DNA from 4 places in the Terrabacter sp. RAF57 genome. Region 4 is predicted to be linked to each of the others. Evidence: riboswitches for the same ligand, from Rfam matches in the RefSeq annotation. Region 4 holds a riboswitch; each other region holds the start of a gene.
What was found. Region 4 has a riboswitch for S-adenosylmethionine ahead of AB4Y83_RS15760 (aminotransferase class V-fold PLP-dependent enzyme). Riboswitches for the same ligand answer to the same signal wherever they lie in the genome.

Region 1: it holds a riboswitch for S-adenosylmethionine, as region 4 does, so the genes downstream of both, metX (homoserine O-acetyltransferase MetX) here and AB4Y83_RS15760 (aminotransferase class V-fold PLP-dependent enzyme) in region 4, are expected to answer to the same signal.
Region 2: it holds a riboswitch for S-adenosylmethionine, as region 4 does, so the genes downstream of both, AB4Y83_RS08665 (bifunctional o-acetylhomoserine/o-acetylserine sulfhydrylase) here and AB4Y83_RS15760 (aminotransferase class V-fold PLP-dependent enzyme) in region 4, are expected to answer to the same signal.
Region 3: it holds a riboswitch for S-adenosylmethionine, as region 4 does, so the genes downstream of both, AB4Y83_RS06630 (putative leader peptide) here and AB4Y83_RS15760 (aminotransferase class V-fold PLP-dependent enzyme) in region 4, are expected to answer to the same signal.

What each region holds. Positions count from the first base shown of each region.
Region 1 covers NZ_JBFRDT010000004.1:5,427-13,183, reverse strand. The annotation lists gene AB4Y83_RS07255 (DUF4192 family protein) at 1-1,249, shown strand, start outside; SAM riboswitch class IV at 1,332-1,446, shown strand; gene metX (homoserine O-acetyltransferase MetX) at 1,462-2,721, shown strand; gene AB4Y83_RS07245 (universal stress protein) at 2,886-3,284, shown strand; gene AB4Y83_RS07240 (RNA polymerase sigma factor) at 3,604-5,235, shown strand; gene AB4Y83_RS07235 (transglutaminase family protein) at 5,342-7,651, opposite strand; gene AB4Y83_RS07230 (DUF58 domain-containing protein) at 7,648-7,757, opposite strand, start outside.
Region 2 covers NZ_JBFRDT010000004.1:314,123-321,879, forward strand. The annotation lists gene AB4Y83_RS08635 (ABC transporter ATP-binding protein) at 1-233, opposite strand, end outside; gene AB4Y83_RS08640 (ABC transporter permease) at 233-1,033, opposite strand; gene AB4Y83_RS08645 (CDP-glycerol glycerophosphotransferase family protein) at 1,193-2,413, opposite strand; gene AB4Y83_RS08650 (glycosyltransferase family 2 protein) at 2,476-3,456, opposite strand; gene AB4Y83_RS08655 (acyl-CoA dehydrogenase family protein) at 3,525-4,688, opposite strand; gene AB4Y83_RS08660 (HNH endonuclease signature motif containing protein) at 4,763-6,424, opposite strand; SAM riboswitch class IV at 6,654-6,773, shown strand; gene AB4Y83_RS08665 (bifunctional o-acetylhomoserine/o-acetylserine sulfhydrylase) at 6,864-7,757, shown strand, end outside.
Region 3 covers NZ_JBFRDT010000003.1:345,820-353,576, reverse strand. The annotation lists gene AB4Y83_RS06645 (hypothetical protein) at 1-1,648, shown strand, start outside; gene AB4Y83_RS06640 (class I SAM-dependent methyltransferase) at 1,737-2,558, opposite strand; gene rpsA (30S ribosomal protein S1) at 2,731-4,242, shown strand; SAM riboswitch class IV at 4,527-4,639, shown strand; gene AB4Y83_RS06630 (putative leader peptide) at 4,673-4,756, shown strand; gene AB4Y83_RS06625 (amino acid ABC transporter permease) at 4,914-5,993, shown strand; gene AB4Y83_RS06620 (amino acid ABC transporter ATP-binding protein) at 5,990-6,751, shown strand; gene AB4Y83_RS06615 (ABC transporter substrate-binding protein) at 6,835-7,757, shown strand, end outside.
Region 4 covers NZ_JBFRDT010000013.1:148,609-156,365, reverse strand. The annotation lists gene dapA (4-hydroxy-tetrahydrodipicolinate synthase) at 263-1,174, shown strand; gene AB4Y83_RS15770 (ribonuclease J) at 1,241-2,926, shown strand; gene AB4Y83_RS15765 (endonuclease/exonuclease/phosphatase family protein) at 2,928-4,007, shown strand; gene AB4Y83_RS15760 (aminotransferase class V-fold PLP-dependent enzyme) at 4,086-5,483, opposite strand; SAM riboswitch class IV at 5,520-5,645, opposite strand; gene AB4Y83_RS15755 (DNA translocase FtsK 4TM domain-containing protein) at 5,847-7,757, shown strand, end outside.

The sequences.
Region 1 (7,757 bases), on a different contig from region 4:
GCTCGGGCACTCCGTCCTGGCGGACCGAGAGGGGCTGGCGAGGCTCGTCGAGCCGCTCGCCCCCACGGAGCCCCGGCACGACCTCGCTGCCGCCGCGATCGACGACTGGCAGCGCCGCTATGTCGCAGCCGGTGGCTCCCTCAGCAGGACGCCGGCCCGGGCGAGCCGGACGGACCGGAAGCCCGACCGGGGTCGGCGCCGTCGACCGGCGGGACGGGGGCGCCGACCCGGCGCGGCGCTCKGGGTCCTCGACGGCGGCGACCCGACGGCCCGCCAGTTCCTCGTCCACGACTCCCTCGTGGCCTGGGGAGGGGTGCTGCACGGCGAGATCGAGGGGTACGGCGTCGAGCACTGGCTCCCGTCCCTCGTCGGTCCGCTGCGTGACCCGCGCTTCCATGACGCCCTGCTGGCCTGGCTCTGCCCCGGGATGGCCTCGGCCGACTTCCTGTCCGACGACCTCGCAGCCCTCCTCGGGGTGCTGCTCGGTCCTGACCTCCGGCTCGCCCCGGCCGCGGGCGATCACGAGACGGCCGCCGTCCCGACACCCGACGGCGCCGAGCCCGGTCGCTCCCCGGGATCGCGCGCGGACCCGGGCGACCCCGACACTTCGGAGGGGTCGGGGACGGCCGTGCAGGAGCGCCTCGAGGAGGGCGACTCCGATGCGCTCCGAGCGCTGTTGCAGCTGCTGGCTGCGGGGCCGCCGTCGTCGGACCGGCACGACGACGACACCGACGACGAGGACACCGACGAAGACGACCACGAAGACGACCACGAGGACGACCACGAGGACGACTACGAGGACGATGGCGAGCTGCCGCGCGACGTCTTCGAGGCACGACGGGTGCTGGACGAGCTGGACGCCGTGGGGACCCTGGCGGCGCTCGAGGCGTCGGTTGACCGGGACGCACCGCGCTCGCGCGACCTTCGGGCCGGCCTCGCCGCAGCGCCCGACGCGCCTCCCGAGTCGTGGCTCGGAGACGGCAACGACCCGAGCGGCTGGGAGGAGTGGGACGAGGCTGCGACGCCACGACTCGTCCTGTCCCGCCTCGAGCAGGTCTGCCGACTGACGCCGGCGGATCATGCGGTTCCCGTCCTGTCGCTCTTCGCCTCGATGGCGTGGTGGTGCGGCGACGGTGCGCGGGCCGGGGTCGCGGTCGACCGTGCGCTCGAGCTGGAGCCCGATGACGGGCTGGGGCGGCTGTTGCGACACGCCCTCGACGTCGGACTCCGGCCCCGGGAGTGCGCCTGAGCGTCTCCGGCGGCGGCGCCGTCCGTCCATGTCGTGGAACGGCGCGCGGCCTCTCCGTGAGGCCTCGCGTATGGTTGGAGCAGGTCATGAGTACCAGCGACAAGCCCCGGCTCGCTGGTCGGCAACCCTCCTTCGCGGTGGGGTGCCCCGGGTGAAGACCTGGCCGCCCCGTCCCCGGGTGCGTGCAAGCGCGAGGACCGAGGAGTACCCCGATGACCGTCACCCACCGGACGCAGAGCACCCGCCGCCGCGCGCGGCCCGGGACCGCTGGCACCGGCCAGACCGGCGACTCGGCGACGAGGGACCGTGCGGCGACGAGCCACGTCGACCCGACGGCACCGGAGCCCCGCCGGCCCGACGGCGCCTGGCGTGACGGCGACCCGGTCGGCCGGCGGCAGTTCGCCCACGTCGGTGACATCGAGCTCGAGCGCGGGGGAGTGCTGCCCGACGTTCGCATCGCCTACGAGACGTGGGGCCGGCTCAACGAGGCCGGCGACAACGTCATCCTCGTCGAGCACGCACTGACCGGCGACAGCCACGTCATCGGTGAGGCCGGCGACGGACACGCCTCGCCCGGCTGGTGGAACGCCCTCATCGGGCCCGACGGACCCGTTGACCCCGAGCGGTGGTTCGTCATCGCGTCCAACGTCCTCGGCGGGTGCCAGGGCAGCACCGGCCCCGCGAGCCCTGCGCCCGACGGTCGTCCCTGGGGCAGCCGTTTCCCCTACGTCACGGTCCGCGACCAGGTCGCCGTCGAGCGACGCCTCCTCGACGGGCTCGGCATCCGCCGCCTGGCGGCCGTCGTCGGCGGCTCGATGGGCGGGATGCGTGCGGTGGAGTGGGCCGCGACGCACCCCGACGACGTCGACCGCTGCATCGTGCTCGCGTCGACGGCGTACGCGACCGCCGACCAGATCGCCTGGTGCCAGCCGCAGCTGTTGGCGATCCGCAACGACCCCGACTTCGCGGGCGGCGACTACTACGAGGGCCACACGCGTCCCGACACCGGCCTGGGCCTGGCCCGCCGCATCGCCCACATCACGTACCGCACCGAGACCGAGCTCGGCACCCGCTTCGGGCGCGAGCCCCAGCTCGGCGAGGACCCGTTGCGCGCCGGCGACCGCGGTCGCTTCGCCGTCGAGTCCTACCTCGACCACCACGCGGGCAAGCTGGCCCGGCGCTTCGACGCCAACTCCTACGTCGTGCTGACCGAGGCGATGAACTCGCACGACGTCGGGCGCGACCGCGGGGGGCTCGAGGCCGCCCTCGAGCGCGTCCGCGCCGAGTGCACCATCGTCTCGGTCGACACCGACCGCCTCTACCCGCCCCGGCTCTCCGACGAGCTGCACGCCGCCCTGCCGGGGTCCCGTCGCGCACACATCACCTCGGAGTTCGGGCACGACGGCTTCCTCATCGAGGAGGACCAGGTGGGTCGCATCGTCCGAGACGCGCTCGAACGGCCGCGCGACTGAACCCTTCTGCGCGCCGGGCCGGTTCGCCGACAGCCGGCGCTGTGGCACGCTCGTCGTCCGCGTCGCCGACGCCGCGGTGAGACTTCGCCCGGGACGCGCCGGACGCCTCGTAATCGGGTACGGTGCGAGCACTGGTTGTTTCCGTCCCAAGGAGGTCCGGGAAAGTGGCCATCGTCGTTGGTTATGTCGCCACCAAGGAAGGTCGCGCGGCGCTCAAGCGAGCCGCCGAGGAGTGCGTCCTGCGTGGAGCGAAGCTCGTCGTCATCAGCTCCCACCGGGGCGGCAAGGACTTCGACGCGAACGAGGCCAGCCAGTTCGAGAGCGAGCTCGCCCGGGTGCAGACGCTCCTCGAGGAGAAGGGCCTGGAGCACGAGGTGCGCCAGCTCGTCCGGGGCAACGACCCCGCCGAGGACCTCATCTCCGTCGCCGAGGAGGAGAAGGCCGACTTCATCGTCATCGGCCTGCGTCGCCGCAGCCCGGTCGGCAAGCTGATCCTCGGGTCCAACGCGCAGCGCATCCTGCTCGACGCGAGCTGCCCGGTGCTCGCGGTCAAGGGCGACTGAGCCCCTCTCCGGCACGTCGTCCGGCCCGGTTCGTGCGGGCCGGACGCCCGTTCGCGGCACGCGGGTTGGACGCGCGTTCGCTCGGAGGGCGTACGCCGTTTTATAATGTCCGAGTACCGGATCGCACGAGGCGCACCGAGAGCTCGAAACAGGGATCGACTCCGACAGGCCAAGCTCTTCCGGCACCAACCCCCATTCTCGTTCGTTGTGATGGTGCATGCCCGGATTCGGGTCGACCATCCGACGAGACCTGCGACGAAAGGCGACTGCATCCGTGCCTAAGGCAACAACCGCTGGAGCTCCCAAAACCCTGCCGAAGGTGTTCCAGCACGAGGCGATCATGCAGCTCCTGGTCAAGGGCAGCAGCAGCGGCACCATCACCGGGACGGAGATCGCGCGCGCCCAGGTCGATGCAGGACTCGACCTCAAGCAGATGAAGCCGGTCCTCACGACCCTCGAGGCCCACGACATCGAGATCGTCGTCGACGCGCCGCACTCCAGCACGACGAAGAAGACCCGTACAGGGACCAAGGGAGGCACTGTGGCCACCGCACGCAGCACCACCGCCGCGGCGACGAAGTCCGCGACGCGGACGACGACCGCGACGACGAAGACCGCCGCCAAGAAGACGACGGCCAAGGCGGCGCCGACCCGTGCCGCCGCAACCACCGACGACGAGGCGGCCACCGCCCCCAAGGCGGCTGCGGCCCGCACGGCCAAGAAGGCTGCCACGAACGCCGGTGTCGCCAAGGCGGCCGCGAAGCCCGCTGCCAAGAAGACCGCCACCCGCAAGACCGCCGCGAAGAAGGCCACGACGTCGGCCGACGGCACCGTCGTCGCCGGTGACGACGCCGAGCCCGAGGATGCGCCGGTCGGTGAGCTGGAGGAGGTCGTCGTCGAGCCCGTCGACGTGGACGACGACGCCGATGACGAGGCCACCCCCGCAGCCGCCGCCAAGACCGAGGAGACCGAGGAGTCCGGCTTCGTCATCCGTGATGACGACGAGGACGACGCACCGGCCCAGCAGGTCGTCACCGCCGGCGCCACGGCCGACCCGGTCAAGGACTACCTCAAGCAGATCGGCAAGGTCGCCCTCCTCAACGCCGAGCAGGAGGTCGAGCTCGCGAAGCGCATCGAGGCCGGACTGTTCGCCGAGGAGAAGCTCAACTCCGGCGACAAGATCGACATGAAGCTCAAGCGTGAGCTGTGGTGGATCGCCCAGGACGGGAAGAAGGCCAAGAACCACCTGCTCGAGGCCAACCTGCGACTCGTCGTCTCGCTCGCCAAGCGCTACACCGGCCGCGGCATGCTCTTCCTCGACCTCATCCAGGAGGGCAACCTCGGCCTCATCCGTGCGGTCGAGAAGTTCGACTACACCAAGGGCTACAAGTTCTCGACCTACGCGACGTGGTGGATCCGCCAGGCGATCACCCGCGCCATGGCCGACCAGGCGCGCACCATCCGCATCCCGGTGCACATGGTCGAGGTCATCAACAAGCTCGCCCGCGTGCAGCGTCAGATGCTCCAGGACCTGGGCCGCGAGCCCACCCCGGAGGAGCTCGCCAAGGAGCTCGACATGACGCCCGAGAAGGTCGTCGAGGTCCAGAAGTACGGCCGCGAGCCCATCTCCCTGCACACACCCCTGGGTGAGGACGGCGACAGCGAGTTCGGTGACCTCATCGAGGACTCCGAGGCCGTCGTCCCGGCCGATGCGGTCAGCTTCACGCTCCTGCAGGAGCAGCTGCACTCGGTGCTCGACACGCTGTCCGAGCGGGAGGCCGGCGTCGTCTCGATGCGCTTCGGCCTGACCGACGGCCAGCCGAAGACGCTCGACGAGATCGGCAAGGTCTACGGCGTCACGCGCGAGCGCATCCGCCAGATCGAGTCCAAGACGATGAGCAAGCTGCGTCACCCGAGCCGCAGCCAGGTGCTGCGCGACTACCTCGACTGAGGACCGCCGCGCCGGGCCGCCCGGACACCGAAGGAGCCCACGACACGTCGTCGTGGGCTCCTTCGCGTCTGCGGTGTCTCGTTGTCTGCGTGTGCCGGGTCTGGGCTCAGCGGCGCCGGGGGAGCAGGCGGTCCGGGAGGGAGCGCCAGAACGACACACCAGCCTCGGGCCAGAAGAAGGACCGTGCCCGGGTCTGCCAGGCCCGGGTGCGGCCGACCTGACGCCGGATCGACCGGATGTCGTGGTGCAGCCGGAAGGCCTCCTGCGGTGTCGTGCGCTCGGGCCGGTCGTAGCGGGACTTCTCGAGGGTCGCCGTGACCCGTCGCATGGCGGTGGCGTTCTCCTCGTCGAGGTGCCCGTCGGTGACGTAGCGTTCGCGCAGCTGGCGCAGGGTGACGCCCTCGGGCGCACTGAGCCCCAGGTCGCCGAAGTGCGAGGTGAGGTCGTCCCACTCGGCCTCGATGAGGTCCTGCTGGGTCACGGCGGCTCGTCGGCGACGCAGCCGGAGCAGCCAGGCCGTGATCGGCATCGCGAACGCCGCGAGCAGGCCGAGCACCAGCGCGAGGGCGAGCACGACGTTGCGCACGGTGAAGACGTGCCCGACGGAGTCGAGGAACGTCTCCTCCTTCTGCACGGGGGCCGCCGTTGCCGGGGTGGTCGAGCTGGTGGCCGAGGCCGTGCCGCTCGCGGTGTTCGTCTCGCTGACCTCGCGCCCACCACCCGTCGGGCCGGAGCCTGCGCCGAGGACGGCGTACGGTGGCGGCGAGCCGGCACGGGCACCCGGGGTCGGCTCGAAACGCAGCCAGCCGTAGCCCTGGAAGTAGAGCTCGGGCCACGCGTGGGCGTCGCTCGCGCGGACGATGTAGCGCTCGCCCGAGAGCTGGCCCGGGAGGAAGCCGATCGCCATGCGGGCCGGGATCCCCTGGGCCCGGGCGAGCATGATCATGGCCGTCGCGAACTGCACGCAGTAGCCGCGTCGGGTCTGGTAGAAGTTCTGGATCGGTTCGAGCAGGCGCCCTTGGCTGTCGCGGAGCTGCTCGCCGAGGTCGAGGGAGTAGGTGTAGCGGCTCGGGTCGCGCAGGTGGTCCTGGATCGCGATCGCCTTGTCGAGCGGGTTGTCCGCGCCGCGGGTGACCTGGTCGGACCACTGCTGGATCAGGTCACGCGAGCGGTCCGGGATGGTGAGGTCGTCGTCGGTGATGTCCGGCGAGTCCGGGGCTCCCGACTGGCGCAGCTCCGGCGGTGAGGGCGCGAGGTCGGCATACGTCACCCGGTAGCTGCTCACCGCACGGTCGACGCGGACGTCGCGCGTGATGGGGTCGATCCTCCACGGCGTGCCCTCCATCGCGACCGCGACGACGGGGTAGGGCGCCGCGATGCGGGGCGCGGCGAGGGTGTTGTCCGTCACGGTGATGACGTAGTCGCGTCGTTTGTCCGGTGGCGGCAGGGGAGACGGGTTGTCGGGACGATCGCCGGTGGTGCCGGCGACGCTCCACTGCCCGCGGGAGTAGTACGAGGTCGCGAGCACCCGCAGGGGAGACCGCGTGAAGGCCGTCGTCGTGTAGGTCAGGACGGGCGACTGGTCCTGGTTGTTGAGGCTGCGCGAGAGGTCGAGCGTGTCGTTGAACCCGACGGAGCCCTCGCCGGCGCCGCCGCCCGACCGGCCGAGCCCCTCGGTGAGGTAGCGCGGTGGGAAGTGCGGGATGACGGCCGGCACGAGGAGGGCGACGACGACCCCGACGGCGCCGAGCTTGAGCGCCCCCGCCGTGAACGAGCGCAGGGCGTCGCGGTCGTGGGCTGCCTCGTCGATCTCGCTCTCGTCGGCCGCGCTGGCCGTGCCCCAGCGCCCGAACTGGGCCCGGGCGGTCGTGTGCAGCATGACGAGCCAGAGCACGACGGGCACGACGAAGAAGCGCAGCGCGAGGGCGGCGTCGCCGTTGGCCGCCGTGATGAGGTATGCCGTCAGCAGTGGCAGTCCGGCGGCGGCCGGGCTGCGCCACGTGGCGGCCATGGCGTCGACCGCGATGGCGACGAGCGCGACGGCGACGACGAGGCAGAACGTCAGTCCGTCGTTGAGCGGCGCGGGGGCCGAGTAGCGGTTGATCGTCTCGAGGGCCTGCAGCCCCAAGGAGTTGGCCGCGTCGAGGGTGGCGGGTGTCGGCACGAACAGGGCGAAGGACTCACCCGTGGAGCGGGCGAGGATGACGTAGGCCGTCACGACCACCTGGAGGAGGACGACGAGTCCGCGCGAGCGGGTGAGGCCACGGGCGACGAGGCCGAGGCCGGCGACGAGGGCGATGACGAAGGCCGCCTGCGGCAGCCACGTGGTCTCGACGAAGAGGCTCGTGATGGGGTAGACCGCGGCCAGGGTGGCGAGGGCGGCCAGGATGGTGATCCTCCAGCGACGGCGGGTCATCGGCTGCCTCCCACGGTGGCGGCCGTCAGGACGGCCCAGACGTGCGCGACGTCCTCGTCGCGCTGGACCGAGACGGCACGCCACCCCGCGAGACGCAACGTGTCGA
Region 2 (7,757 bases), on a different contig from region 4:
ATGACGCCGGCGATCATCCGCAGGAGCGTGCTCTTGCCGCTGCCGTTGCCGCCGACGAGACCGACGGCCTCGCCCCGGGCGACGTCGAAGGAGATGTTCCGCAGCGCCCAGAACGTCTCGCTCGGCGCGCTGTTCTGTCGCTTGAGCACCATCTCGCGCAGCGACATGCGCCGACGACGGGAGCGGTAGAACTCGATCCCGAGGTTGCGCACCTCGATCACCGGCTTGGCCATCAGATCTCCTTCAGCACGGCCGGCTCGAGCCGCTTGAACACGAATGCCCCCACGAAGAGCAGCACGACCGTCAGCACGACGGCCGAGCTGACCGACAGGATGTTCATCTCACCCTTGAAGAAGCCGGACCGGAAGAGCTCGAGGATGCCGCTCATCGGGTTGAACAGGAGCAGCTTCTGCAGCACCGGCGGCGCCATGTCGGCGCTGTAGAGCACGGGGGTGGCGTAGAAGCCGAGACGCAGCACGATGCGGACGACGCGAGCCATGTCGTTCACGAGCACGGTGACCGGCGCGAGGATCATGCCGATGCCCACGGACAGCAGGAAGGTCAGCACGAGCGAGACGGGCAGGAGCACGATGGTCCAGTGCAGCTTCGTCTGCCCGGTGATCATGTAGAAGATCGTGAAGGCGGCGATGACCGGGAGGGTCAGCACGAACTCGACACCCTTGGCGAGGACGACGCGCACGACCCACAGCTCACGCGGCAGGTTGGCCGACCGCACGAGCCGTGCCTCCGACAGCAGCGCCCGCGACGTCTCCGTCATGTTCTGGGCGAACCACTGCCACAGGAACAGGCCGGTCACGAGGTGCAGGAAGTAGGGCTGGTGGCCGCCTCGACGTGCCTGGAAGATCACGGTGAAGACGACCAGGTAGATGAGGGCCATCAGCAGCGGGTCGAGCACCGTCCACACCCAGCCGAGCACGCTACCGGCGTACCGGACGCGCAGGTCGCGCTCCACGAGGGTGCGCACCACCTGACGGTTGGCCATGAGGCCACGGAACTGGGACACGCCGATCATGCGCGCAGACCACCTTCTCCTTCGTGCTGTCTCGAGGCCTCTGCATCCAGGGCCGGGCTGGGCGGTCCCCCACCCGATCCTCGCCGAAGTCTAGGGGTGCTCGCCATGTGCCGCGTCCACGGCCGCTACGGGTCCGTGCCGGGGCACTCTCGGGTCGGTCTAGGTCTGGCGCACCATCCGGGTGAGCCGTGCCTCGATGAGATCGGTCGAGGCGCGCACGAACCGCTGCGTCGCTGCGCCGGGGCTCGTGTCGCCGAAGTAGTGCCGCACGACCCCGGCCCGGGAGTCATCGGACGCCGACATCGCGTCGTCGAGGATGCCGATGATCTCGCGGGCGCGGTCGACCTCGACCATCGGCACGCTCGTGTTGAGCCGGGTCGGCTCGACGTCGGCGCGCGGGTTCGCGGGACGCGTCAGCACGAGCGGCTTGCCGGTGGCGAGCCAGTCGAGGGCCACGGCCGAGATGTCGGTGATGCACGCGTCGAGCCGGGCCAGGTGCCAGCCGAACGCCGTCTCCGTGTCGACGAGGTGTCCGGCCGCGGGGTCGGCGTGGTTGGCCTCCGCGACGAGGCGGGCCAGGTGCGTCGACGCCGTGCCGTATGCCGGGTCGAACGTCCCCGAGCGCGGGTGCGGTCGGTAGACGATCCGGAACCGGCGGTCGGCGAGCAGGCTGGTCAGCAGCGCCGCGCCGTGGGTCGCGATGGAGCCGTAGGCCATGCTCTGGCGGTCGCCCTCCCAGGTGGGGGCGTAGAGGATCATGGTGCGCCCGTCGTCGGGCAGCTGCGGCGCCTCGTAGGTGACGTCCGCCTGCGGCCGACCGATCTCGACCGCTCGCGTGGCGACGTCGAACTCGACGAGTGCACCGCTGAGGCGCTCGGCGGCGGCCGGTCCCGCGATGAAGACCCGGTCGTAGGCCTTGAGCTGGTTGGAGGCCATGTAGGACTTGTCGCTCTCGCCGTGGCTCACGAACACGTGGGCCGGCTCGGCGAAGCGCAACATCTGGAAGTTGCGGACGTTCTGGTTGACGTAGAGGACGAGACCGATCTCGTGGGCCGCCATGAACGCCTCGATGTCGGTGACACGAGGTCCGTGCAGGACCGGGAGCGGGCACTCGTCGAGGAGCAGGCTCGTCGTCTCGGGCATGCGCGAGATGACGACGACGGGCTGCGTCCTGGCCAGCTCCTGGAGGGGGGCGTACCACTGCCGGATCTGGTAGAGGTTGACCGGTTCGTCGGAGAAGTAGACGGCGCAGCGGAACGGGGCGTCGGTGCCGCGCTCGAGGCCCGAGCGCTCCATCCGCGCGGAGAGCTTGCGCTTGGCCATCTGGCGGCGGACGGCCTGCTGGCCCAGCTGAACCAGCAGCTTCGCGTTGTCGAGCACGATCGACGTCCCTTTCCGATGAGGTGTCGTGTGAGGAGAGGTCGGGCGGGGTCGCCCGCGGATCAGCGCTTGAGGCTGCTCGGGCTCGTCAGGAACCCTATGCCCCACGACCAGTGCATCGTCGCGAGGACGACGGGCGTCGCGGCCCGGGTCGCCGCCGACTCGCCCCTGCTGATGGCGAGTCCGCCGGCCGTCACGCCCGCGGCGTACGCCGCCGGGACGATCCAGGCGGGCGGCCACACGAAACCGGCGATCGTGGCCACCGTCGTGACGCCGACCATCGTCGGCGGTGCGAGGTAGCGCGGGTTGATGGTCCCCTCGTGGTGCCTCGCGACGACCCGGCGCCACCGTCCGTAGTGGAAGTACTGCTTGGCGAGGGCCTGGACGGATGCGCGGGGGCGGTAGGTGACCTTGAGGTCGGGCGTGAACCACACCTTGCCGCCCGTCTCGCGGATGCGGTGGTTCATCTCCCAGTCCTGCGCGCGGGCGAAGTGCGGGTCGTAGCCGCCCACTCGCTCGAGCGCCGCGCGACGGAAGACACCGAGGTAGACGGTGTCGGCATCGCCGGGCTCGCCGCCGGTGTGGAAGCGGGCGCTCCCGACGCCGAGCGGACTGCGCATCGCGGCGGCCACCGCGCGCTCGAAGGCCGACGTGCCCTGGGCGTCCATGATCCCGCCCACGTTGTCGGCGCCGACCCGCAGCAGCTCGGCAACCGCGACGCTGATGTAGTCGTCGGGGATCTCCGCGTGACCGTCGACGCGGACGATGACCGCGCCGGTGCTGGCGCCGATGGCGGCGTTGAGCCCGTCGGGCGTGCGCCCACTCGGGTTGGCCACGACGTGCACGCGGGCATCCGCGGCCGCGAGGTCGGCGGCGACCTCGTCGGTGCGGTCCGTCGAGGGCCCGAGCGCGAGGACGATCTCGAGCGGTCCGGAGTAGTCCTGCGCGAGGATCATCGCGACGGCGTCGCGAAGGTGCCTCGCCTCGTTGAGGATCGGCATGATGACGCTGACCGAGGGCTGGGGGTCAGGAGTCAGGTCCACAGGCGTCCTTCTCGTCGTCGGGTGTCATGGCGCGATGGCCCGGCCTCCCCGCGCGAGCGGCGCCCAGCCTACTTGAGGACGTGACGGGCCATGACCAGGCGCTGGACCTGGTTGGTGCCCTCGTAGATCTGGGTGATCTTCGCGTCACGCATCATCCGCTCGAGCGGGAAGTCGCTCGTGTAGCCCGCCCCGCCGAGCAGCTGCACGGCGTCGGTCGTGATCTTCATCGCGACGTCCGAGGCGTAGCACTTGGCGGCCGCACCGAAGAAGGTGAGGTCCTTGTCGCCGCGCTCGGACTTGGCGGCCGCGACGTAGACCATCTGGCGGGCGGCCTCGAGCTCCATCGCCATGTCGGCAAGCATGAACTGGATGCCCTGGAAGTCGGCGATGCGCGTGCCGAACTGCTTGCGGTCCTTGATGTAGGCCACCGCCTGGTCGAGGGCGCCCTGGGCGATGCCGACGGCCTGGGCGCCGATGGTGACGCGCGTGTGGTCGAGCGTGCGCAGGGCGATCTTGAGGCCGTCGCCGACCTCACCGACGACGCGGTCGCCGGGGATCCGGACGTTGTCGAAGATCAGCTCGCGCGTGGGGCTGCCCTTGATGCCGAGCTTGCGCTCCTTCGCGCCGAAGGTGAAGCCCGGGTCGGACTTCTCGACGACGAAGGCCGTGACGTTGCCGCCGCGAGGTCCGTCGGGGTCGGTGACGGCAAGCACCGTGTAGTACTCCGACACACCGGCGTTCGTGATCCACGACTTCTGGCCGCTCAGCACCCAGCCGTCGCCGTCCTGGCGGGCCCGGCACTTCATCGACGCGGTGTCGGAGCCGGCCTCGCGCTCGGACAGACCGTAGGAGAAGGTCGTCTCGCCCTTGGCGAGGGGCGGCAGGTAACGGGCCTTGACGTCGTCGTTGGCGGCGAGGATGAGCGGGAGCGAGCCCAGCTTGTTGACGGCCGGGATGAGGGACGCGGAGGCGTCGACCCGGGCGACCTCCTCGATGACGATGCACGTCGCGAGGGCGTCGGCACCGACGCCGTCGTACTCCTCGGGCACGTGCGGAGCGAAGAAGTCGGAGGCGACGAGGGCGTCGTGCGCCTCCTGGGGATAGCGCGCCTCCTCGTCGACGACGGCGGCGTACGGGGCGATCTTGTCCTCGGCGACCGCGCGGACGGCCTCCCTCAGGGCCTCGTGGTCCTCGCTGGTCCGGAACAGGTCGAAGTCGGCATTCGTGCTCACGAATCGTCATCCTACTCGCGAGTTCGGTTTAGTAGGACGTCCTAGTGATTCACGCCACGGCGCCGTCGACAGCATCAGAACGGTGGTGGGTCGCCGTCCGTCCCGAGCATGCTCGGCCGGCTCTTCGGATCCGGTGGGTCCGGTGGATCCGGTGGATCCAGCGGGGCGATGCCGGCGCGCCAGTTCTTGGGGTGGGTGGTGTAGGTGCGGCCGGTGAGGGTGGTCCAGGTGAGGCCGTCGTGGGGGGTCGGGGTGGAGGTCCAGATGCCGTCGGTCTTGAGGTTGTGGTGGAGGCGGTGTTTGGCGTGGAGGTTGCCGACGCTGGTGGGTCCGGTGGGCCAGGGGGTCTCGTGGTCGAGGTCGCAGCGGGTGGCCGGGACGTGGCAGTCGGGTCCGCGGCAGACTCCGTCGACGGCCTGGACGTGCTCGACCATGGCGCGCGTCGGGCGGTAGCTGTGGGTCGGGCTGGACAGGGCGTGGCCGGTGGGCAGGTCGACGGGCAGGGTGGCCCAGACGGATCCGGGGCGGGTGATGATCTCGCGGGCGTGGGTGGCGGTGACCCAGCCGTGGCCGGGGAGCTCGCAGGCGGTGTCGGCCTCGCCGGTGGCGACCTCGAACGGGACGACGATCCACGCCAGCGCCGCCGCCTCACCCGAGATGGTCCCGGGCATGGCTCCGGATGCCGTGCTGGACGCGGTTCCGGACGCGGTTCCGGACGCCTCCCGGGGCGCCACGTCGACGGCGGGTCCGGGCGCGGCAGGGAGTGCTGCCCCGGGGTGGCCCGGTCGGTGCAGCAGGGCGTCGGTGGCGAGGTCGGCGCGGAGCTGGTCGAGGCTGCGGGCATCGCCCGCGCCGCGCAGCCCCCGGGCGGTGGTGTCGAGGCGGTCCATGACGGCAGCGACGCTCGCGGCGTCGGTGGTCACGGTGAGCCAGCCCATCCCGTCGTCGGTGAGCCGGCCGAACACCCCGCGCCGGGCCCTGGCGTGCGCGTGCCGTTCCTGGGCGCCGCGGGCATCGACCGACGCGACCGCGCGTCGCAGGCGGGCGGTGAAGGTCCGTTGCGGGACGGGCTGCCCGTCCCGGGACGGGGCGAGCACCGCCTGCGCGACCGACGTGACGTCCGCGTCCGGGAGCTGGGCGGTGTCGGAGACGACCTGCAGCGCCCGGTGCAGCGACAACCGACCGGCGCGCAGCGCACCGAGGACGACCCGGTGCCGGCGGGGTGCGGTGGCCAGCGCCAGCCGGCGGGCGACCTCCCCGGCGCCGACCCCGGTCGCGAGGGCGATCTCCTCGGTGACGACCCGCTCGGGCGAGACCCGCGCGGACACCCGGGCGGCGGCCCCGGCCGGGAGGGCGTCGACCTGTTGGGCCTCGATGCCGGCCAGCGCGCCGTACGCGGCGAGCAGGTCGGCCTCGAGGCGCGCCTTGGCGACCTCGAGCGCCTCGATCTCGGCCAGCACCCGCTCCCCGGCCCGCGCCAACCCCTCCAACGCCACCGCTGCAGCCGCACGCTCACCGGCCACCACCCGGGCAGCATCACCGGCGCGCCCCGTCCCGCAGGCCACCGCAGCACCGGGAACGCAGGTGAGTGCGGCATCCGCGCGCCAGCGCTCCAGCACCGGTCCCAGCGACCGGGACAGCCGGCCACGATCGCCCGTCCACGCGACCCGCAGAGTCGTCCAGCGCCCACCCGCCGGCACACCGGAGGACTCCACCGGTGACGGCGTGTACGGCACGGTGAGCCTCCTCTCGGTGATCCTTCGATGCATCAAGCAGAACAGGTGTTCGAGCGACTTTCAAGAGTTAGGGCACCCCCTGTGGACAACGAACTCGTCTGCCCTGCAAGCCATCCCGTCCGGTTCGACCCCGCCCTGGGCCGGTCGGGAGCGTGCGTCGGAAAGTGCCCGTCCACGATGAGGACACGCCCTCCCACCTGGCGGACACGCATACGTACACTCGCCGGTAGGTCATGAGCGCCAGCGACAAGCCCCGGCTCGCTGGCCGGCAACCCTCCAACCGCGGTGGGGTGCCCCGGGTGAAGACCTGGCCCGTCGACGCCACCCGGCGCTCGGGCAAGCGCGGAGAGCCTCTCTCCCGCACCGACCCGTCGGTGCACGGGGGCCCGGTGACACGGGACCCGGTCAGCGACACGACCCAGGAAGAGCAGGACGACCGATGACCGAGCCCAACTGGTCCTTCGAGACCAAGCAGATCCACGCCGGCCAGGCCCCCGACAGTGCCACGGGAGCCCGCGCGCTGCCGATCTACCAGACGACGAGCTACGTCTTCAACGACACCGACCACGCCGCGAACCTCTTCGGGCTCAAGGAGTTCGGCAACATCTACACCCGTCTGATGAACCCGACGACCGACGTCGTCGAGCAGCGGATCGCGGCACTCGAGGGGGGCGTCGGCGCCCTCCTCGTGGCCTCGGGCCAGGCCGCCGAGACGCTCGCCGTGCTCAACATCGCCGAGGCCGGAGACCACGTCGTCGTCTCCCCCAGCCTCTACGGCGGCACCTTCAACCTCTTCAAGCACACGCTGCCGAAGTTCGGCATCGAGGTCGGCTTCGTCGAGGACCCGACGTCGATCGACTCGTGGCGGGCGGCGATCCGGCCCAACACGAAGCTCCTCTTCGGCGAGACCATCGCCAACCCCAAGAGCGAGATCCTCGACATCGAGGCCGTCGCGGCCCTCGCGCACGAGCACGGCGTCCCGCTCGTCGTCGACAACACCGTCGCGACGCCCTACCTCATCCGCCCGATCGAATGGGGCGCCGACATCGTCGTGCACTCGGCGACGAAGTACCTCGGCGGCCACGGGACCTCGATCGCGGGTGTCATCGTCGACTCGGGCAACTTCGACTTCGGCGCGGACCCCGAGAAGTTCCCCAACTACAACACGCCCGAGGAGAGCTACCACGGGCTCGTGTTCGCCCGTGACCTCGGCGTGGGCAGCCCCCTCGGCGCCAACCTCGCGTTCATCCTCAAGGCGCGGGTGCAGCTGCTGCGAGACCTCGGTCCAGCCGCCTCGCCCTTCAACGCGTTCCTCATCGCCCAGGGCATCGAG
Region 3 (7,757 bases), on a different contig from region 4:
GAAGGCAGGCTCGGCCAAGCTGGCCGACGGGGCGACCCAGGTCGCGGACGGCAACCAGCAGCTTGACGCGGGCGCGCAGAAGCTGAGCGGTGGCGCCTCCCAGGTGGACGACGGAGCCGGTCAGGTTGCCGGTGGTCTGCACCTCGTCGGCGAGAACGCGCCGGCCCTGCTGGATGGCCTCGCGCAGGTGGCCGACGGTCTCGACCAGGTCGATGCCGGCCTCACCCAGCTCTACGACGGCGTCGGCGGGCTGCCGGACCAGGCGAAGCCGCTGCACGCGGGCATCGCGAAGCTGCGCGCCGGGCTGGGTGACAAGGGCCGGACCGGAACCCTCATCGACGGTGTCGACCAGATCCGCGGTGGCTTGGCCGAGGCCACCAAGGACGGCGGGAGCCTCGACCAGCTCAAGGGCGGGGTCGACCAGTCCAAGGGTGGGGTCGACCAGTCCAAGGGTGGGGTCGACCAGTCCAAGGGCGGGGTCGACCAGGTCCGAGCCGGCCTCCAGGACGCCCTGAAGCCGGGCGGCGGCATCGACCAGCTGGACGGTGGAGTGGCGATTGCCAAGACCACCGACTGTGGCGCGGTGTGCAAGGAGATCCTCGGCCAGGTGCAGGCAGGAATCGGAGACCTTCGGACGAAGACGACGGCCGCGTCCGGCGGGCTCGGCTCGGTATCGGACGGTCTGGGTCAGGTCTCCGGTGGCCTCGGTCAGGTGTCGACGGGCCTCGGCCAGGTGTCGGGTGGTCTGGGTCTGCTCAAGGGCAAGCTGAGCGACGCGGCCCTCGGTCTCGCGAAGGTCGAGTGCGGCCTGAGCAGCACGACGCTCAAGGGGATCTGTGACCCCAAGGTGCCCGGCCTGCTCGAGGGCGTCGACCTCGTCGACGCCGGCGTGTCGACGCTCGTCGACGGGGTGGTCACCAAGATCCAGGGCGGCATCGGCAGCCCGACCGACACGGCCAAGAACAAGACGCTGCGTGGGGGTGTCAACGACCTCCAGTACGGCGTGGACCTCCTCGGTCTCGGTGGCCTCGACCTGCTCGATGCCATCGACCAGCTCACGGTCGGGGCCGACCAGGTGCACGGGGGCACGTCCCAGGTGGCCCAGGGTGCGAAGGACCTCGGCGCGGGCGCCTCGAAGCTCGCCGACGGATCGAGCCAGGTCGCCACGGGTGCGGGCCAGCTCGATGCCGGCGTCGGCAAGCTCGCGGACGGCGCGGGGCAGCTCGACGACGGTGCGGGCAAGCTCAGCGACGGTGCCGGCCAGCTCTCCGACGGTCTCGCCGACGCGGCGGACGGAACTAGCCAGCTCGCGGCCGGTCTGACCGACGCGGCGGCCGGTGCGCCCCAGCTCAAGGACGGCGCGCAGCGTCTCTCCGACGAGGGCACGAAGAAGCTCGTCGCTGCCGGCAAGGCCACGGCCGCCGACTACGGCGAGAAGTACGCCCTCATCGAGGTCGGTGCCCAGCGCGCCAAGGCCGAGGGGATGGCCTACGGCGCGCCCACAGGCGCCATGGGCGCCACGGCGTACTCGTATGAGCTCGCCGGTGTCGACGGGCAGGGCTCGGCGAACCTGGGTCGGGCCGCTGGCGCGGCCGCTGTGTTCGGTCTCGCCGGTGGCCCGGTTCTGCTGCGCCGCCGCTTCCTCTGACGGCACAGTGTGACAGCGGCGGCCACGGATCCCTCGGGTCCGTGGCCGTCGTCGTGCGTCGCGGCGCCGTCGTCGCGGGCCGAAGCCGTCAGGCAGGCTTGCGGCAGATGAAGATCGCCGTGCCGGGGATGACGCGTCCGCGCAGGGGAGACCATCCGCCCCACGGCTCCTCGTGGCCCTCCGGCCACTCGGGCTCGACGAGGTCGACGAGGACGAGCCCGGCGGCCGTGACCTCCCGCACCCGGTCGCCCACCGTGCGGTGGTGCTCGACGTAGGTCGCGTGGCCCTCGTCGTCCTGCTCGACGTAGGGCGTGCGGTCGAAGTAGGAGTGGCGCGCCGTCAGCCCGGCCGGCCCCGGGTCGTCGGGGAAGGCCCACCGCACCGGGTGGGTCGTCGAGAAGACGAAGCGCCCACCGGGGTGCAGCACGCGGGCGGCCTCCGCCATGACGACGTCGGAGTCCGCGACGAAGGGCACGACGCCGTATGCCGTGAAGACGGTGTCGAAGGACGCGTCGGCGAAGGGGAGGGCGCGTCCGTCGCACTGGGCGAACGGCACGCGGGTGACCGCGTCGGGGCTGTCGCCGAGCGCCGCGTTGACGGCCACGCCGGTCGCGACCATGCCGGCCGACAGGTCGGTGGCCACGACGGTCGCGCCGTGGGCCGCGAGCCAGCGGGAGCACTGCCCCGAGCCGGCGCCGATCTCGAGCACGACCTGGCCGGCCGGGTCGCCGAGCAGCCGCGCCTCCTCCTCGCGCAACCGCTCCGGCCCCCAGACGAAGTCCGTGTCGCCGAGGAACGACCCGTGCTCGACGTAGTACGACGCCGCCTCGCCGTCCCACCACGTGCGGTTCGCGGCGGCCGTCTCGTCCGGGGGAGCGGGACGACGGGTGGCCTCGGTGGGTGTGCTCACGGCATACGTGCTCTCTTTTGACCGGCTGGTGACAGCGCGGATAGGATTGCCGAGCACATCCGTGTGCGCACGATCAATGTTGCACCTGTCCACAAGGCATCGAGGCGCAGGCCGTCAGGCCCACCGCCCCGAGGTCCCCAATCTAACTGTCCACAATCGGAGTTCCTACTACATGACTGCCAACACGGTCGAGAAGACCGCGCCTGAGATCGCCATCAACGACATCGGCTCTCAGGAAGACATCCTTGCGGCGATCGACGCCACCATCAAGGACTTCAACGACGGCGACATCGTCGAGGGTCGCATCGTCAAGGTCGACCGGGACGAGGTCCTGCTCGACATCGGCTACAAGACCGAGGGCGTCATCCCCTCGCGCGAGCTGTCCATCAAGCACGACGTCGACCCGGGCGAGATCGTCAAGGTCGGTGACGAGGTCGAGGCCCTCGTCCTCCAGAAGGAGGACAAGGAAGGCCGTCTGATCCTGTCCAAGAAGCGTGCGCAGTACGAGCGCGCCTGGGGCACGATCGAGAAGGTCAAGGAGGAGGACGGCGTCGTCACCGGCACCGTCATCGAGGTCGTCAAGGGTGGTCTCATCCTCGACATCGGCCTCCGCGGCTTCCTGCCCGCCTCGCTCGTCGAGATGCGTCGTGTCCGCGACCTCCAGCCGTACGTCGGCAAGGAGATCGAGGCCAAGATCATCGAGCTCGACAAGAACCGCAACAACGTGGTCCTGTCGCGCCGTGCCTGGCTCGAGCAGACGCAGTCCGAGGTGCGCACGACGTTCCTCAAGGAGCTCCAGAAGGGCCAGGTCCGTTCGGGCGTCGTGTCCTCCATCGTCAACTTCGGTGCGTTCGTGGACCTCGGCGGCGTCGACGGTCTCGTCCACGTCTCGGAGCTGTCGTGGAAGCACATCGACCACCCGTCCGAGGTCGTCGAGGTCGGCACCGAGGTCACCGTCGAGGTGCTCGACGTCGACATGGACCGTGAGCGTGTCTCCCTGTCGCTGAAGGCGACGCAGGAGGACCCGTGGCAGCACTTCGCTCGCACGCACGCCATCGGCCAGGTCGTCCCCGGCAAGGTCACCAAGCTCGTCCCCTTCGGTGCGTTCGTGCGCGTCGAGGACGGCATCGAGGGCCTCGTCCACATCTCCGAGCTGGCCGAGCGCCACGTGGAGCTGCCGGAGCAGGTCGTCAACGTCGGCGACGAGATCTTCGTCAAGGTCATCGACATCGACCTCGAGCGTCGCCGCATCTCGCTGTCGCTCAAGCAGGCCAACGACCAGGCCGTCGCGGCGTCGGAGTTCGACCCGACCCTCTACGGCATGGCCGCCGAGTACGACGAGCAGGGCAACTACAAGTACCCCGAGGGCTTCGACCCGGAGACGAACGAGTGGCTCGAGGGCTTCGACGCCCAGCGCGAGAAGTGGGAGCGTCAGTACGCCGACGCCCACGCTCGCTGGGAGTCCCACAAGGCCCAGGTCGACGCCGCGACGAAGGCCGACGCCGAGGCTGCGGCCAACGCCGGCTCCGCGACGTCGTACTCGTCCGCGACCGGTGACGTCGCCGAGGCCGGCGACGCCGACCGCGGCGAGCGCGCCCCGCGCAACGCCCCGGCCCCGGTCGAGGGCACGCTGGCTTCGGACGAGGCGCTCGCTGCGCTTCGCGAGAAGCTGACGGGCAACTGACGCCAGTCACTGCTCGGAGCGACACGCTCTGAAAGAGCCCCGGACCCCTGTGGTCCGGGGCTCTTTCGCGTCCTGCGTCTCAGGATGCAAGAAGGCTCAGGACTCATTTCCGACTGAATCACTAGGAATTCCGAGTTGCGTAGGAGCGTCGTTGCCCGCGGATTGCCTTGCGGCACAGACAAACCGGCGTTGCTGCGCGTGGTGGAAGAGCCTGTCGCACTGAGGAGAAAGCACGCATTTCGACGATTGACGGGCTGCCCAGCGCCTTCGTAGTGTCGTCGACAGGTCAAGAGTTCCAGCGTCAAGCCCCGGCTCGCTGGACAGCAACCCTCCACCGCGGCGGGGTGCTCCGGGTGAGGACCAGGCCGTCGCCAGCAGGCGACGGCAAGCGCGGACTCGAAGTGGTCGGGTCCAGGACCGAGGAGCCGACATGGCGCGCACGACGAGCACCCACCTCGTGCTCCGCCGCCACGTCGACCTGCTCCGCGTGTCCAGCGCGCTCTGTCGTCCCTGACGACGTCCTGGCCGCCGAGACCTCGGCCGGCCGGTCGGCGCCCGGCCCAGCGGTGACCCCGTGGGGCTCGGACGCCAGCACGCACCCCCGCGGCCGCCGCCGCGCCCTGCCACCCGTCCGGTGACGGGTGCCCGAGCCATCCCTCCAGGAGCCTCACGTGCCATCCCTCTCCACGGTCCGGCGCTCAGCGCCGCCGACCACCACGTCGTCATCGTCGTCCTCGCCGCCTTCGCCGGCCGAGCCCACGGCGGGAGCGTCGACGTCCGCCCTCTCGGCCGCCCCGGCGCCGGCAACCCACTCGGTCCCGCCGTCCGGAGGCGGGCCGGTCCTCACCGTCGTCCCGCGGCGCAACCCGTGGACATGGGTCGGCGTCGCCGGCGTCGGACTGCTCGTGGCGATGTTCGTCAACGGCCTCGTCACCAACCCCGGCTGGGACTGGGCGACCTTCGGTCGCTACTTCGCCACCGAAACCGTCATTCGGGCTCTCGGCACGACGATCCAGCTCACCGTCCTCGGGACCGTGGCCGGCTTCGCCCTGGGGCTCGTCCTCGCGGCCATGCGACTGTCGTCCAACGCGTTCCTGCGGACCGTCGCGTGGGCCTACATCTGGGCGTTCCGGTCGATCCCGCTCATCGTCCAGCTGCTCTTCTGGTTCAACATCGCCTACCTCTACCAGACGATCAGCGTCGGGCTGCCGTTCGGGCCGTCCTTCGGCAGCGTCGAGACCAACGACCTCTTCGGGGCCCTGGGCGCCGCGGTGCTCGGGCTCGCCCTGCACCAGGCGGCCTACGCGGCCGAGATCATCCGCGGCGGCATCCTCTCCGTCGACGAGGGGCAACGCGAGGCGGCCTCGGCGCTCGGCATCCCGCGGCGCCGCCAGTTCGCGAGGATCGTCCTGCCGCAGGCGATGCGCTCGATCCTGCCCAACGCCGCCAACGAGGTGATCAGCCTCTTCAAGGGCACCTCGATCGTCTCCGTGCTCGCGATCCCGGAGCTCTTCTACCAGGTGCAGGTGATCTACGGCCGCAACTCCCGCGTCGTGCCGCTGCTCCTCGTGGCGACGGTCTGGTACATCATCCTCACGACGCTCCTGTCGATCGGGCAGTACTACGTCGAGCGGCACTTCGCCCGTGGCAGTGCCCGGTCGCTGCCCCCCACACCGCTCCAGCGGCTCCGGGCCCGGTGGGCCGGCATCGCGACCCAGGCAGCGCGTCGTCCCGAGGAGGTCGCCCGATGACCGCCGCCGTCGACCTCCGCGGTGTGACGAAGTCGTTCGGGGCCCACCGGGTGCTCGACGACGTCGACCTCGAGCTGGCGGAGGGCACCGTCACGGTCGTCCTGGGACCGTCGGGGTCGGGCAAGTCCACGCTGCTGCGCACCATCAACCACCTGGAGAAGATCGACCGGGGTCAGGTGCGGGTCAACGGGACGCTCATCGGCTACCGGCAGGTGGGTAACCGTCTCCACGAGCTGCCCGAGCGCGACATCCTGCGCCAGCGCAGCCGCATCGGCTTCGTCTTCCAGCAGTTCAACCTCTTCCCGCACCTCACCGTCCTCGAGAACGTCGTCGAGGCGCCGGTGTCGGCGCAGCGCCGCAAGCGCTCCGAGGTCGAGGTCGAGGCCAGGACGCTGCTGGAGCGAGTCGGGCTGGCGGACAAGGCGGCTGCCTACCCGCGCCAGCTCTCCGGTGGTCAGCAGCAGCGGGTCGCCATCGCCCGAGCCCTCGCGCTGCAGCCCGACGTCATCCTCTTCGACGAGCCGACGTCGGCTCTCGACCCCGAGCTCGTCGGCGAGGTCCTCGCCGTCATCAAGGAGCTCGCCCGCGACGGGACCACCCTCGTCGTCGTCACGCACGAGGTCGGCTTCGCCCGCGAGGTCGCCGACACCGTCGTCTTCCTCGACGGCGGCAGGGTCGTCGAGCAGGGACCGCCCGAGCAGGTCATCGACCACCCTGCCCACGAACGCACGCGAGCCTTCCTCGACCGCGTCCTCTGACCCCACCACCCCACCACCCCACGCCCCTCAGGCCGTCCCGGCCACCCATGACTCGCACCCCTCGGGTGCCGAGAGGAGTCCTCATGCCCGCACGTCCCCACCCCGTCCACCGCCCGACGACGTATGCCGTCACGGTCCTCGCCGCCGCCGCCGCCGTCGCGCTCACCGCCTGCTCCGGAGCCGCCGAGGCCAGGTCGGGCGCGGCGGCCGGCTCGACCGCGCCGGCGGGCCCGGCCGTCAACACCTCGCCGGACCAGAAGCGCATCACCGCCACCACGGACGAGAAGGCCGCGGCCCTGCTGCCCGCGGGCATCCGAGAGCGGGGCACGATCACGGCCGCCAACGCCGGAGCGGGTGGCGGCACGCCGCCGCTCGTCTTCACCGCCGACGACGACAAGACCGTCATCGGCGTCGAGGTCGACCTCGCGCACCTCTTCGCCGACAAGCTCGGCCTCGAGGTCGAGACGCCGGCGACGAGCTGGGAGAACGTCTTCCTCGGGATCGACTCGGGGCGGTACGACGTCGCCCTGACCAACGTCACGGTCACGGAGGAGCGCAAGGAGAAGTACGACTTCGCGACGTACCGCAAGGACGACCTCGCCTTCGAGGCGCCGAAGGGCGGAACGTGGAAGGTGACGAGCGGCAGGGACATCGCCGGCAAGACCATCGCCGTCGGGTCCGGCACCAACCAGGAGAAGATCCTGCTCGACTGGAACGAGGCCAACGTCAAGGCGGGCCTCGCGCCTGCCGAGGTGAAGTACTTCCAGTCGCAGACGGACTACTACCTGGCCCTGTCGTCGCACCGGATCGACGCGTACTTCGGCCCGAACCCGAGCGTCGCCTACCACGTCGCCACGGCCGGCCAGACCGAGGCCATCGGCCATTTCTCGGGTGCCGGTGACTCCCTCCAGGGACTCATCGCCGTGCTCACGAAGAAGGGCTCGGGTCTCGCCGCGCCCTACGCCGCCGCCATCAACTCGGCGATCGCCGACGGCAGCTACGCGAG
Region 4 (7,757 bases):
GCGAACGCGCCGATATAGGAGGTGGCGAGGCACTACTCGGACCCCCGAGCGAGTAGTGCCTCGCCTTCTGCGTCCCCCGGTCCATGTTTCGCGCGCTCGTGCCTTGAGCGCGCGATTTGCCGCCGCGGCGCGTGAAACCTGGCGCGCTCGACGCGACGATCGCGCGCTCGGAGCCGGAGCGCGCGAAACATCCGAGTGCGGTGGCGGGCGCGCGGGTGGGCGTGGCGTCGTGAGCGAGGGCCCGGGCGCTAACCTTGGCCTCATGGCTGACGCACCCGCCCTCGGACGTGTTCTCTCGGCGATGGTCACGCCCATGCGGCCCGATGGCTCGATCGACCTCGACGCCGCGCAGCGGGTCGCGGCCCACCTCGTCGACGCCGGTCACGACGGCCTCGTCGTCTCGGGCACGACCGGCGAGTCGCCCACCACCTCGTCCGACGAGAAGGACGAGCTGCTCCGCGCCGTCATCGAGGCCGTCGGCGACCGCTGCGTCGTCATCGCGGGCGCCGGCAGCAACGACACCGCCAAGAGCGTCGAGGCGGTGCGCCACGCGCAGAAGGCCGGCGCCGACGCCGTGCTCGCGGTGACGCCGTACTACAACAAGCCCCCGCAGGCCGGACTCGTCGCCCACTTCACGGCCCTCGCCGACGCGAGCGACCTGCCCGTCATGGTCTACGACATCCCCGGCCGCTCGGGCATCGCCATCGCGCGCGAGACCTACCTGCGCATCGCCGAGCACGACCGCATCGCCGCCGTGAAGGATGCCCGCGGCGACCTCTGGTTCGCGAGCGAGATGATGCAGGAGACGGGCCTCGACTGGTACTCCGGCGACGACGCCATGAACCTCGGCCACTTCATCAACGGCGCCGTCGGCTTCGTCGGCGTCACGTCCCAGGTGGCCCCGGCGGCCTACCGGGAGATGGCCGACGCCGTCGTCGACGGGCGCTGGGACGACGCCCGAGCCGTGCACCGACGCCTCACCCCGATCGTCAACGCCGTCATGAACGTCACCCAGGGCGCCATCATGGCCAAGGCCGGCCTCGCCGAGCAGGGCATCATCGAGTCGACGGCCGTGCGGCTGCCGCTCGTGCCCGCCGACGAGGCGCAGACCGTCCTCGTCCGGGCCGCTCTCGCCGCTCTCGCCGCCACCGCGGCCCACCCGGCGGTCGGATGACCGCCCCGCTGACCTCCGACCGGAGCCCCCGACGGCCCGGTAGCACCACCGAATGACAGGACACCTGTGAGCCACCCCCACCCCGAGCTGACCATGCCGCCCGCCCTCCCCGACAACGGCCTGAGGGTCGTCGCGCTCGGAGGGCTCGGCGAGGTCGGCCGCAACATGGCCGTGCTGGAGACGAAGGGCAAGCTGCTCGTCATCGACTGCGGCGTGCTCTTCCCCGAGGACCACCACCCCGGAGTCGACCTCATCCTGCCGGACTTCACCTACATCGCCGACCGGCTCGACGACATCGAGGCCATCGTCCTCACGCACGGCCACGAGGACCACATCGGCGCCGTGCCGTACCTGCTCAAGCTCAAGGGCGACATCCCGATCATCGGCTCGACCCTGACCCTGGCGCTCGTCGAGGCCAAGCTCAAGGAGCACCGGATCCGTCCGTACTCCATGGCCGTCAAGGAGGGCCAGCGCGAGAAGCTCGGCGTCTTCGACCTCGAGTTCGTCGCGGTCAACCACTCGATCCCCGACGCGCTCGCCGTCTTCGTGCGCACCGAGGCCGGCACGCTGCTGCACACCGGCGACTTCAAGATGGACCAGCTGCCGCTCGACGGCCGCCTCACCGACCTGCGTGCCTTCGCTCGGCTCGGCGAGGAGGGCGTCGACCTCTTCCTCACCGACTCGACGAACGCCGACGTCCCCGGCTTCACGACGCCCGAGCTCGAGATCGCTCCGGCCATCGACAAGGTCTTCCGCCACGCCCAGCGCCGCGTCATCGTCGCCTGCTTCAGCAGCCACGTGCACCGCGTGCAGCAGGTGCTCGACGCCGCGGAGAAGGCCGGCCGCAAGGTCGCCATGGTGGGGCGCTCGATGGTGCGCAACATGGGCATCGCCGCCGAGCTCGGCTACCTCCGGGTGCCCGACGGCATCCTCATCGACATCAAGAAGATCGACAGCCTGCGTGACGACGAGCTCGTCCTCATCTGCACCGGCTCCCAGGGTGAGCCGATGGCGGCCCTCTCGCGGATGGCGAACCGCGAGCACCGCATCGACGTCGGCCCCGGCGACACGGTGCTGCTCGCGAGCAGCCTCATCCCCGGCAACGAGAACGCCGTCTACCGCATCATCAACGGCCTCATGCGCCTCGGCGCCAACGTCGTGCACAAGGGCAATGCCAAGGTGCACGTCTCGGGCCACGCCAGCGCGGGCGAGCTGCTCTACTGCTACAACATCGTCAAGCCGCGCAACGTCCTTCCCGTGCACGGCGAGTGGCGGCACATGTATGCCAACGCCCAGCTCGCCATCGCCTCCGGCGTCCACGAGGACAACGTCGTGCTCGCCGAGGACGGCGTCGTCGTCGACCTCGTCAACGGGGTCGCCGAGGTGACCGGTGTCGTCGAGTGCGGCTACGTCTACGTCGACGGCAGCAGCGTGGGCGGCGCCGACGAGGCGCTGCTCAAGGACCGGCGGATCCTGCGCGACGAGGGTTTCATCACCTGCGTCGTCGTGCTCGACGCGGCCACCGGCAAGATCGCGAGCGGCCCGGAGATCACGGCCCGCGGGTTCGTCGAGGACGACGAGATCTTCCAGCAGGTCATCCCGAAGGTCGAGCGGGCCATCGAGGAGGCCGTCGCCAAGGGTGTCCGCGACGACCAGCAGCTCCAGCAGGTCATCCGGCGCGCGGTCGGCTCGTGGGTCGGTGGCAAGATCCGCCGCCGGCCGATGATCATCCCGGTCGTGCTGCAGGCCTGACGTGACGGTGCAGGAGGCCGCCCGGGGGCACCTCGACAGCGACGACGGCCACGGCGGTCCCTCCGGTCCTCCGGGGGAGCCCGCCGAGTCGTCGACGTGGGAGCCTGCCGGACGTCGTCCCCGCGGGCGCTGGGTCGACGTCGTCATCGGCGTCGTCCTGCTCGGGCTCGTCGCCGTCGGGGCGCTGCGCTGGTACGACTCGACGGCATACGTCGTCGTCGTGCTCCAGACGGCAGGGCCCTTCGTCGTCATCGGCCTGGGCCTGCTCGCCGTGGCGACGCTCGTGCTGCGGCGGTGGTGGATGCTCGTCCCCGTCGTCGTCGCGCTCGTCGTGGCGGCGACGGTCGCCGCGCCGGCCTTCCGAGCCACCTCCTCGCCGAAGGCCGACCGAGACCTCACGGTCATGTCGGCCAACGTCTGGATCGGGGCGGCCAACGCCGGCCAGCTCATGGATGCCGTGCGCTTCCACTCCGTCGACGTCCTCGTGCTCACCGAGGCGACACCCGCGATCCTGCGGCGACTCGACGCCGAAGGGGCAGCCGACTACTTCAGCCAGCGGGAGGGCGTCGCCCGGGCCAGCACCTACACGGGGACGATGGTCCTGTCGCGCTACCCGCTCTCGGTGCGCAGCCTCGGCACCGACCCAGCGCTCGAGGGCACCCGGAGCGTCCAGCCCGAGGTCGACGTGACCGTGCCCAACGGCACGGTGCGTCTCAAGGTCGCCCATCCCACGGCGCCCTTGCGCGGTGACACCGTCGAGTGGCGCGCGGGCCTGCGGGCGCTCCAGTCGTGGAAGCAGCGTCTCGACGGCGACGAGCTCCTCGTCATGGCCGGCGACTTCAACGCCGGCTTCGGCCACCCCGGCTTCCGCGACCTCGCCGCGGGCCTCGACGACGCGCAGCGCATCGACGGGCAGGGCTGGGTGCGCACCTGGCCCTTCGCGGGCAACCGGCTTCCGGCCTTCGTCCAGCTCGACCACCTGCTGAGCCGCGGCCTCACGGTCGTCGAGGCCGGGCAGGTGGCTCTCAACCGGGCCGACCACGCCGCGGTCTGGGCGAGCTACGCCCTGCCGGCGCGCTGACCCGACCCTGAGCGTTCGAGCGCACCGACCGCGCCGGCGCACCGGCGCACGGACCTGCTCAGCGGCGTACGCCCGCGCTCACCAGGGTCGCTCGACCTCGACGTCGCGCGGGTCGGTGCCCTCGAGCGCCCATCCGGTCTCGGTGAGCGTCCACTCCGCGTCGGTGCCGTGCTCGACGAGCCCCGCGACGGCCGCGACGAGACGCTCGACGCCCTCGAGCGTGCTGCCGAGGCCGATGCTGGCGCGGACCGCGGTGGCGGAACGCTCGCCCCACGGGTCCTCGAGGAGCTCGTCGACGAGCAGGTGGGCGCAGAACTTGCCGTCCCGCACGCCGATGCCGTGCTCGACGGAGAGGACCTGCGAGACGAGCGAGGAGTCCCAGCCGTCGATGGTGAAGGCGACGACGCCGACCCGGTCGCTGTCGTCACCGAAGATCGAGAGGACCTCGACGCCCGCGACGTCGTCGAGTCCGGCGCGGAGCCGCTCGAGGAGGCGGGTCTCGTGCTCCTCGATGGCCTCGCGGTGCCGGCGGATCGTCGAGCAGGCCGCGGCGAGGGCGATGGCGCCGATGACGTTGGGGCTGCCGCCCTCGTGGCGCGCCGGCCCGGTCGCCCACGTGGTGCCGTCCTCGGTCACCGAGCGCGTCGCGCCGCCACCGAGCAGGTAGGGGTTGCCGGCGTCGAGCCAGTCGGAGCGCCCGGCGAGGACGCCCGCGCCGTAGGGGGCGTACGTCTTGTGCCCCGAGAACGCGACGTAGTCGGCGTCCCACGCGGCGAGGTCGATGGTGCGGTGCGCCGAGAGCTGGGCCGCATCGACGGCGATCCGGGCGCCGTGCTCGTGCGCCAGGGTGGCGAAGCGCTCGACCGGCCAGACCTCTCCCGTCACGTTCGAGGCGGCCGCGACGACGACGAGGCGGTGGCGCGACGGGTGGTCGGTCAGCGCCTCCTCGAGCAGGGCGTGCGCGTCCTCGACGGTCTGCGGGACGGGGAGGCGCACGGTGCGGAAGCGGCCCCAGGGCAGCAGGGTCGAGTGGTGCTCGGTGCCGAAGACGAAGACCGTCGTGCGGCTCGGCAGCGCCTTGCTCAGCAGGGCCCACGAGTCGGTCGTCGTCCGGGTGAAGATGACGGAGTCGCCCTCACGCGCGCCGACGAAGGCGGCGACCTCGGCGCGGGCCTGCTCGTACCACGCGCTCGTCAGCCGCGAGGCGAACCCGGCGCCGCGGTGCACGGACGAGTAGGTCTCGAGCGCGCGGTCGACCGCGGCCTGGACCGTCTCGAGCGCCGGCGTCGAGGCCGCGTGGTCGAGGTTGGCGTATGCCGTGTCGCCGTGGAGCGTGGGCACGCGCAGTCCCGCGCCGACGACGGTGGGCAGCGTGCGCGCCTCGGGCACGACGTGCAGGGCGCGGGTGCGCACGACGGGTGCGGGGGAGCCGCCACAGAGGGAGGCCGCTGGGTGCGTCGAGGGAAGGACCGACATGGGAGTGCTCCTGGGTCATGGGACCCACCCGGTGCAGGTCCGCGCTTGCCGACCTCGATCACACGTTCAGACCGAGGATGGCCTGGTCGTCACCCGGAGCACCCCACCGCGGAGGAGGGTTGCTGGCCAGCGAGCCGGGGCTTGTCACTGGCACTCATGACCTGCGCACGACGATAAAGGGGTCGGTCGCCGGCTGTCCACCGCCCGGTCCCCGGGTGTCGCGATCTGAGACGCCGACCCCGCCGGGGCCCTCGCGGGACGACGGCGGGCGCGGCCACGGCATACGGCGGCCGCGTCCGACTGGTCAGCCCTGTTGCGCGTGTGACGCGTGAGTTCAGCGGTGCGTTGACGTACGGTGCGAGCATGGCGTCACGTCCGTCCACCAACCAGCGCTCGAGCTCCGCCGCGGCCACCCGTGCCAAGGGGTCCGCGGGCAGCGCCTCGTCACGCCCTCCCGCAGCCCGGGGCGGCCGGCCCGCGCAGCGCAAGCCAGCGGCCCGCAAGCCCGCCGCCAAGACCGCGTCCAAGGCGCGGGGCGGAGGCCTCCCCTTCCCGCTCGGCGCGATGCGCAACACGTGGATGGGCGTCTCGCACATGGCCGGGGGAGCGGTGCGCCGCGTCGGCCACAGCGCCGCCGACCTCGAGCCGGAGCACCGCCGCGACGGTATCGGCTTCGCGCTCATCGCGCTCGCCGTCGTCGTCGCCGCCCGTGAGTGGTGGGGCGTCTCCGGCACCTTCGGCCAGGTGGTGCACGCCGTCTTCGCCGGCACCTTCGGCCGCGTCGCCTACGCCGTCCCGCTCGTGCTGCTCGCCCTCGGCCTGCGCATGCTGCGCGCCCCCCAGGACGACGCCGCGACCAACCGCGTCGTCGTCGGCACCATCGCCCTGACCTTCGCCGCGTGCGGTCTGTCGCACCTTGCCGACGGCATCCCCAACCCGCCCGACGGCGCCGACGGCATGCGTGCCGCCGGCGGCATCCTCGGCTTCCTCGCCTCGAGCCCGCTCGCGGCGGCCGTCTCGACCTACGGGGCGCTCGTCCTGCTCGTCCTGCTCGGTCTCTTCGGCCTGCTCGTCATCACGGCGACGCCGGTCAACATGATCCCGACCCGCCTGCGCCAGCTGCGCGCCCTGGTCATCGACCGCGACCACGTCGACGAGCAGCCCGACGAGGCTCTCGACGCCCCTGCCGCAGCGGTGAAGCGCGCACGCCGCAAGGCCGTCGACCTCGCCGACCGCGACGGCGACGAGGCGTTCCGCCAGGCCGCGCAGAAGGCCCTCGAGGACGAGGCGACCACGCAGCTGCGACCGGGCGAGAAGCGCCCGACCCCTCCCGGTCTGCTCGCCCCGCGTCCCGGCGGCGAGAAGGGGGTCGAGAAGGTCATCGACGCCACCGACCCCAAGACGCTCGGGGCGCCCGACACGAGCAAGGTCGGACCCAAGGCCGAGCTCATCCCGCCGCCCATGTCCGACCTGCCGGCTCGCGTCGAGCAGCTCAGTCTCGGCGGCGACATCACCTACCAGCTGCCCGACCACGCGATGCTGACGCCGGGGCCGCCGCACAAGACGCGCAGCGAGACCAACGACCGCGTCGTCGAGTCGCTGACCAACGTCTTCGACCAGTTCGACATCGACGCTGCCGTCACAGGGTTCACCCGCGGCCCGACGGTCACGCGCTACGAGGTCGAGCTCGGCTCGGGCACCAAGGTCGAGCGCGTCACCGCCCTCTCCAAGAACATCGCGTATGCCGTCGCCTCGGCTGACGTGCGCATCCTCAGCCCCATCCCGGGCAAGTCCGCGATCGGCATCGAGATCCCGAACCTCGACCGCGAGAACGTGTCCCTCGGCGACGTGCTGCGCAGCAACACGGCCCGCACCAACGAGCACCCGATGGTCATGGGTGTCGGCAAGGACGTCGAGGGCGCCTACGTCATCGCCAACCTCGCGAAGATGCCGCACCTGCTCGTCGCGGGCGCCACCGGCTCGGGCAAGTCGAGCTTCGTCAACTCGATGATCACCTCGATCCTCATGCGCTCGACGCCCGAGGAGGTCCGGATGATCCTCGTCGACCCGAAGCGCGTCGAGCTGACGGCCTACGAAGGCATCCCGCACCTCATCACGCCGATCATCACCAACCCCAAGAAGGCCGCCGAGGCCCTCGCGTGGGTCGTCAAGGAGATGGACCAGCGCTACGACGACCTCGCGGCGTTCGGCTTCAAGCACGTCGACGACTTCAACAAGGCGGTCCGCGCCGGCAAGGTCAAGCCGCTGCCCGGC